2 linked regions of the Pseudoduganella albidiflava genome follow. The main gene of each other region encodes a partner of the protein of the gene in region 2 in a complex. Links are inferred from orthologs where the notes say so. Each region holds a gene or a part of one and is shown on either strand. Other genes may lie near its edges.

Evidence for each region. Proteins that work in one complex are often made in the same cells at the same time.
Region 1: the proteins of hfq (region 2) and EYF70_RS03345 are in contact, whole or in part, in a crystal structure (PDB 3VU3), measured with the Escherichia coli proteins. The link is inferred for Pseudoduganella albidiflava from one-to-one orthologs.

The regions. Positions count from the first base shown.
Region 1 is NZ_CP036401.1:777,444-780,606, reverse strand. What follows is about bases 14-3,104. They hold EYF70_RS03345 (catalase), read right to left. Parts: upstream 2,724-3,104; coding sequence 303-2,723; downstream 14-302. Other genes in these bases: EYF70_RS03340 (hypothetical protein), read right to left, coding at 2,897-3,104; EYF70_RS03350 (MFS transporter), read right to left, coding at 14-162. Also shown: more of EYF70_RS03350, read right to left, coding at 1-13; more of EYF70_RS03340, read right to left, coding at 3,105-3,163.
Region 2 is NZ_CP036401.1:1,439,883-1,442,838, forward strand. Bases 33-2,916 are described here. They hold hfq (RNA chaperone Hfq), read left to right. Parts: upstream 33-1,298; coding sequence 1,299-1,535; downstream 1,536-2,916. Other genes in these bases: der (ribosome biogenesis GTPase Der), read left to right, coding at 33-798; hflX (GTPase HflX), read left to right, coding at 1,599-2,735; hflK (FtsH protease activity modulator HflK), read left to right, coding at 2,739-2,916. Outside these bases: more of der, read left to right, coding at 1-32; more of hflK, read left to right, coding at 2,917-2,956. UniProt on the Escherichia coli protein: RNA chaperone that binds small regulatory RNA (sRNAs) and mRNAs to facilitate mRNA translational regulation in response to envelope stress, environmental stress and changes in metabolite concentrations.

The sequences.
Region 1 (3,163 bases), 660 kb from region 2 along the record:
GACGGTGACCAGCGCATTGCCCAGGCCGCCCGTCAGCGCGACGATGAAGCCGACCAGCAGGTAGGCCATGCGGCGGGGAGTCGAATGGAGCGGCGACGACGGCGACCCCGGCAACATCGGCCGTTCGTGGGGCTTCCAGGTTTGCGGGGCGTAGACGTCCATGCGGTCTAGAAAAAATGCAAAAAAACGGAAGCAGTACGAAAGGGTTGGATCAAATGATAAAGCCCGGCTGCCGCGCGTGGCGCATGCAACCGGGCCGGGCCTCACCTATGGCAGAGCTGAGGCCCTGGTGGTGGGCAGGCTTACACGGCCGGCGGATCGCTTTCGCGCACCCACACGCGGTGCTGCGCCAGCGCTTCCTTGAACGCGGCCAGCGCGGCGGCGGCATCGACCGGCTGGGCGCCGATGATGCCCGGGTCGGGCGAACCGTCGCGCAGCGCGGCGGGGATGCCGGCCTTGGCCAGCAGCTGCGCGCCGGCATCGACCACCATGATCGGCTTGCAGTGGCGGTACTGCTGCCGCAGGAAGTCGAGCGCGTTCGCATCGGCCGCCAGGGTTTGCGCGCACTGTTCGCCGGCCGGCACCACGACGGCGTCGTAGATCACGGCCGGCCCGGCTTCCAGCGTGATTTCCACGTCCAGCGTGGCGCTGTCGGCACCCGTGACCTGCCCCAGCCGCGAGGACACGACCCGCGGCACCGCGCCATCGGCGAGCAGCGATTCGTAGATGGTGCGCACACCGGCCACGTCCACGCCGTCGGCGACCAGGATCGCGACGCGGCGCGTGTGGATGCCCACCTGCCCCGGCCGCGCCAGCAGCGACAGCCCGGCCGACGTGCGGTAGGCCGGCAGCGGCCGCGTGGTGGCCATCGGCTGTGGATCGGGTACCGGCATGCCGAGGCCGGAGGCGACGGCATTGACCAGCGACGCATCCACGTTGGCCAGCATCGACAGCGTGCGCTTGCGGATCGCCGGCACCGTCACGCGCGTGAGCTCGAAGCGGAATGCGCCGATGATGTGCGAGCGCTCGACCGGTGTCTGGCTCTGCCAGAACAGGCGGGCCTGCGAATAATGGTCGGCGAACAGCTCGGGCTTGCCGCGCACCTTGTCCTCCACGAAGGTCTGCTGCGGGAAGCTCGTGAAGCCCATGCGGCCGCCCTGGAACGGGCAGCCGCCGCCCAGCGAGTTGGGTTCATAGGACACGCGGCCGCGGTTGATCGTCTGGCGGTGCATGCCGTCGCGCTGGTTGTTGTGTACCTGCGTGACCGGCGCGTTGATCGGGATCTCGTGGAAGTTCGGCCCGCCCAGGCGCGACAGCTGCGTATCCACATAGGAGTGGATGCGGCCGTGCAACAGCGGATCGTTGGTGAAGTCGATGCCGGGAATGACATGGGCCGTGCAGAAGGCCACCTGCTCGGTCTCGGCGAAGAAGTTGTCGGGGTTACGGTTCAGCACCATGCGGCCCACCGGCTTCACCGGCACCAGCTCTTCCGGCACCAGCTTGGTGGCATCGAGCACGTCGAACTCGAAGCTGTCGGCCTGTTCCTCGGTGAAGACCTGCAGGCCCAGTTCCCATTCGGGGAATTCGCCCGCCTCGATGGCTTCCCACAGGTCGCGGCGGTGGAAGTCGGGATCGGCGCCGCTGATCTTGACCGCTTCGTCCCACACCAGCGAATGCGTGCCCTGCAGCGGCGTCCAGTGGAACTTGACGAACACCGATTCGCCGGCCGCGTTCACCAGGCGGAAGGTATGCACGCCGAAGCCCTGCATCATGCGGTAGCTGCGCGGGATCGCGCGGTCCGACATGGCCCACATCAGCATGTGCATCGACTCGGGCATCAGCGAAACGAAGTCCCAGAAGGTGTCGTGCGCGCTGGCCGCCTGGGGCATCGCATTGTGCGGCTCGGGCTTCAGCGCATGCACCAGGTCGGGGAACTTCATCGCGTCCTGGATGAAGAACACGGGGATGTTGTTGCCCACCAGGTCCCAGTTACCCTCGTCCGTATAGAACTTGACGGCGAAGCCGCGCACGTCGCGCGCGGTATCGGTGGAGCCCCGTTCGCCGGCCACGGTGGAGAAGCGCACGAAGACCGGGGTCTTCTTGCCGGCCTGGGCGAACGGCGCCGCGCGCGTGATGGCCGACAGGTCCTCGTAGCTTTCGAAATAACCGTGCGCCGCCGAGCCGCGGGCGTGCACGATGCGCTCGGGGATGCGCTCATGGTCGAAGTGCGTGATCTTTTCGCGCAGGATGAAGTCTTCCATCAGCGTGGGGCCGCGCAGGCCCGCCTTCAGCGAATCCTGGTTGTTCGCCACCGGCACGCCCTGGTTGGTGGTCAGCACCTGGCCGCTCGAATCGGCGCGCACGCGGTCCAGCGGCGCATTGGTGTTGTTGACGCCGATCGGCGGCTGGCCACCGCCGGTCTTCGGCGAGGCGATGCCTTCCGCGGCGGTGCTGGCGGTGGCGAGATCGGTCGACGGCTTGGCGGTCTGCCCGGCTTGCGGCGTGCGCGCGGCATCGCCGTACTCGCCGGGCTTGTTGGCGTTATGCGTGGTTTGCGCGGCCAGGTCCATGCCACCGGCCTGCTTTTCCAGCAGCACGTCGCCCTGCGGATTGTTGTTGCCCAGCGATTGCGGCGGCGCCGCGCTGGAAGGACCTGAAACAGTGGAGAGGATGGAGCCGGCACCGTCGACGCCGGAGGACTGCCTGGTGGGAGGGGTGGTCATTGGGTCCTTGAAAATGATCGGAATACAGTGTGTTGCCGTGATCGGCGATGCTTGGGCACAAAGACGCCCGGCCGTGCACGATCACATGCAGGGCCGGGCGTGGCCCTCCGCAAGCCATCACGGAAGGCAAATCAGCTGCGAGCGGCGCGGCCGAAGCCGCACCGTCATGGCGCTCAATGGCGGCGCGAACCCAGCAGCTTCGAGACGGCGTAGCCGGCGGCCAGCGCCACCAGCACGGACGTGCCCGGGCTGTTGCGCACATAGCTGCGGCCCGTTTCGGCCAGGCGGCCGTAAGCGACGTTCAGGTCGGCGGCTTTCTGGCTCAGCTTTTCGGAAACGACGCTGGCCTTGCTGGAGACTTTTTCCACGGTGTCGTGGGCCTTGCCGACCAGGCGGTCGGTGGTCGCCGGCACTTTCTCGGCCAGCTTCTCGACCGTGCT
Region 2 (2,956 bases):
GCGCTGGTCGGCCGCCCGAACGTGGGCAAGTCCACGCTGATCAACACGCTGCTGGGCGAAGAGCGCGTGATCGCCTTCGACATGCCGGGCACCACGCGCGATTCGATCGAGATTCCGTTCGAACGCGACGGCAAGCACTACACGCTGATCGACACGGCGGGTATCCGCCGGCGCGGCAAGGTGTTCGAGGCGATCGAGAAATTCTCGGTCGTCAAGACGCTGCAGTCGATTTCGGAAGCGAACGTGGTGATCCTGATGCTCGACGCCCAGCAGGACATCTCGGAACAGGATGCCCACATCGCCGGCTTCATCCTGGAATCGGGCCGCGCCCTGGTGCTGGCCGTGAACAAGTGGGATGGCTTGCAGACGCACCAGCGCGACCAGGTCAAGAACGACATGGACCGCAAGCTGGACTTCCTCGGTTTCGCCAAGACGCACTTCATCTCGGCGCTGAAGGGTACCGGCATCGGCCCGCTGATGAAGTCCGTCGACGCCGCCTACGCGGCCGCCACGGCCGACCTGTCGACGCCGAAGCTCACGCGCGCCCTGCAGGAAGCGATCGAAAAGCAGGAGCCGAAGCGCAAGGGCGGCCTGCGGCCGAAGCTGCGCTACGCCCACCAGGGCGGCATGAACCCGCCGGTGATCGTCATCCACGGCAACTCGCTGGATGCCATCAGCGAGCCCTACAAGCGCTACCTGGAAAAGCACTTCCGGGACACCTTCCAGCTGGTCGGTACGCCGCTGCGCATCGAATTGCGGACGGGTAAGAACCCGTTCGACAAGCGCGAGAAGAGCTGATCCCCGTGGCGTAAAGGAACTGGTGTAGGACACCGATGCCGCTTGGATAAGCCCACCCCAAGTGCAAACTCCGGGGTCAGACCCGGCGGGGTGTAGCAGGGGTTTCGCGAAGCCTGCTTCGCGCCTGCAGAACGATGCAGGCATGCATGCCAGCATTCCTCCCTGACCCCAGCCCTTCGCTGTTGGGGTGAATTCATGCGCTTTCAATATGTTTTGTCACGCTTGACTTCACGGCATTGGCGCCAAACCCCGGTGTTCGCACGCCTGCAATGACCGGCCGAGTGGTCGGTTGCAGGCACACCGACTTCACATTCCGAATGCAATTTTTTCCTTGTTTTCATTCGGACACCCCTGCATAAATCGCAAAAACCGGTTACAGTAGCTTCGAAGCATTTCCGTCTGGCGGAGGGTATTTTTACCTCTGCAATAAGGAGTAGCCGGCACTTGAATTCAAGCGTTTCGCCTCCAATTCCAACACAACAACATAAACTGGAGCTGTTATGAGCAATAAAGGGCAATTGTTACAAGACCCATTCCTGAACGCGCTGCGCAAGGAGCACGTTCCCGTCTCGATCTACCTGGTCAACGGCATCAAGCTGCAGGGCCATATCGAGTCGTTCGACCAGTACGTCGTCCTGCTGCGCAATACCGTCACGCAGATGGTGTACAAGCACGCCATCTCGACCGTGGTGCCGGCCCGCGCCGTCAACCTCAATATCGATTCCGAGGCGGAGTAACGCGTTGATCGTTGAGACAACGCCGCAGCTTTGCCATCCGCTTCATCTTCCTCTGACCGTCCCATGCGCGCAGCTTTAGTCGGTGTGGATTTCGGTCAGGGCGACTTCGCCGCCAGTATCGACGAATTGATGCTGCTCGCGCGTTCCGCGGGAGCGGAGCCCATCACGACCGTCACCGGCAAGCGATCCAGCCCCGATGCCGCCTATTTCGTCGGTAGCGGCAAGGCCGACGAGATCGGCCATGCGGTGCAGGATCACGGGCTGGAGATCGTCATCTTCAACCATGCGCTGTCGCCTGCGCAGCAGCGCAACCTGGAAAAGCGCCTGAACGTCCGCGTGCTGGACCGCACCAGCCTGATCCTCGATATCTTCGCCCAGCGTGCCCAGAGCCACGAGGGCAAGCTGCAGGTCGAGCTGGCGCAGTTGCAGCACCTGTCCACGCGGCTGATCCGCGGCTGGACTCACCTGGAGCGCCAGAAGGGCGGTATCGGCCTGCGCGGCCCCGGTGAAACCCAGCTGGAAACCGACCGCCGGCTGATCGGCGAACGGGTGCGGATGCTGCGCGCGCGGCTGGCGAAACTGCGCAAGCAGCATGAAACGCAGCGCCGTTCGCGCGGCCGCAACAATGCCTTCTCGGTGTCGCTGGTCGGCTATACCAATGCCGGCAAGTCGACGCTGTTCAATGCGCTGACCAAGGCCGGCGTGTACGTGGCCGACCAGCTGTTCGCCACGCTCGACACCACCTCGCGGCGCGTGTACATGGGCGAGGATGCCGGCAATGTCGTGATTTCCGATACGGTCGGCTTCGTGCGCGAACTGCCCCACCAGCTGGTGGCCGCCTTCCGCGCCACGCTGGAGGAAACCATCCATGCCGACGTGCTGCTGCATGTCGTCGATGGCGCCAGCCCGGTGCGGATGGAGCAGATCGAGGAAGTCAATGCCGTGCTGCGCGAAATCGGCGCCGACCATATTCCCCAGATCCTGGTCTGGAACAAGATCGACGCGGCCGGCCTGGAGCCGGCGGTGGAACGTGATGAACATGATAAGATTTCACGCGTATTCATCAGTGCCCGCACGGGCGAAGGTCTCGATCTTCTGCGCGCGGCCATTACCGAGACAGCCCAGGTACAACGGGAAGCGAACCTGCGTCCGAAGGACGACACGCCACCCGATGCCATTTCCACATTCACCGATGTCTAAAACATGCCTCTTTCCTCACTAGCGAAAAGATTAGGCCTGAAGCTGTCCCTGAACGACCCCCGCTGGGGCCAGGACAAGGATAACAACAGGCAGGCCCAGGAAGGCAAGAAGCCCGGCGACGGACCGCCGGACCTCGACCAGCTGTGGCGCGACTTCAACCAGCGCCTGAATGGCCTGTTCGGCAACAAGAACCGCAACAACAACGGCGGAGGCGGCGGCGG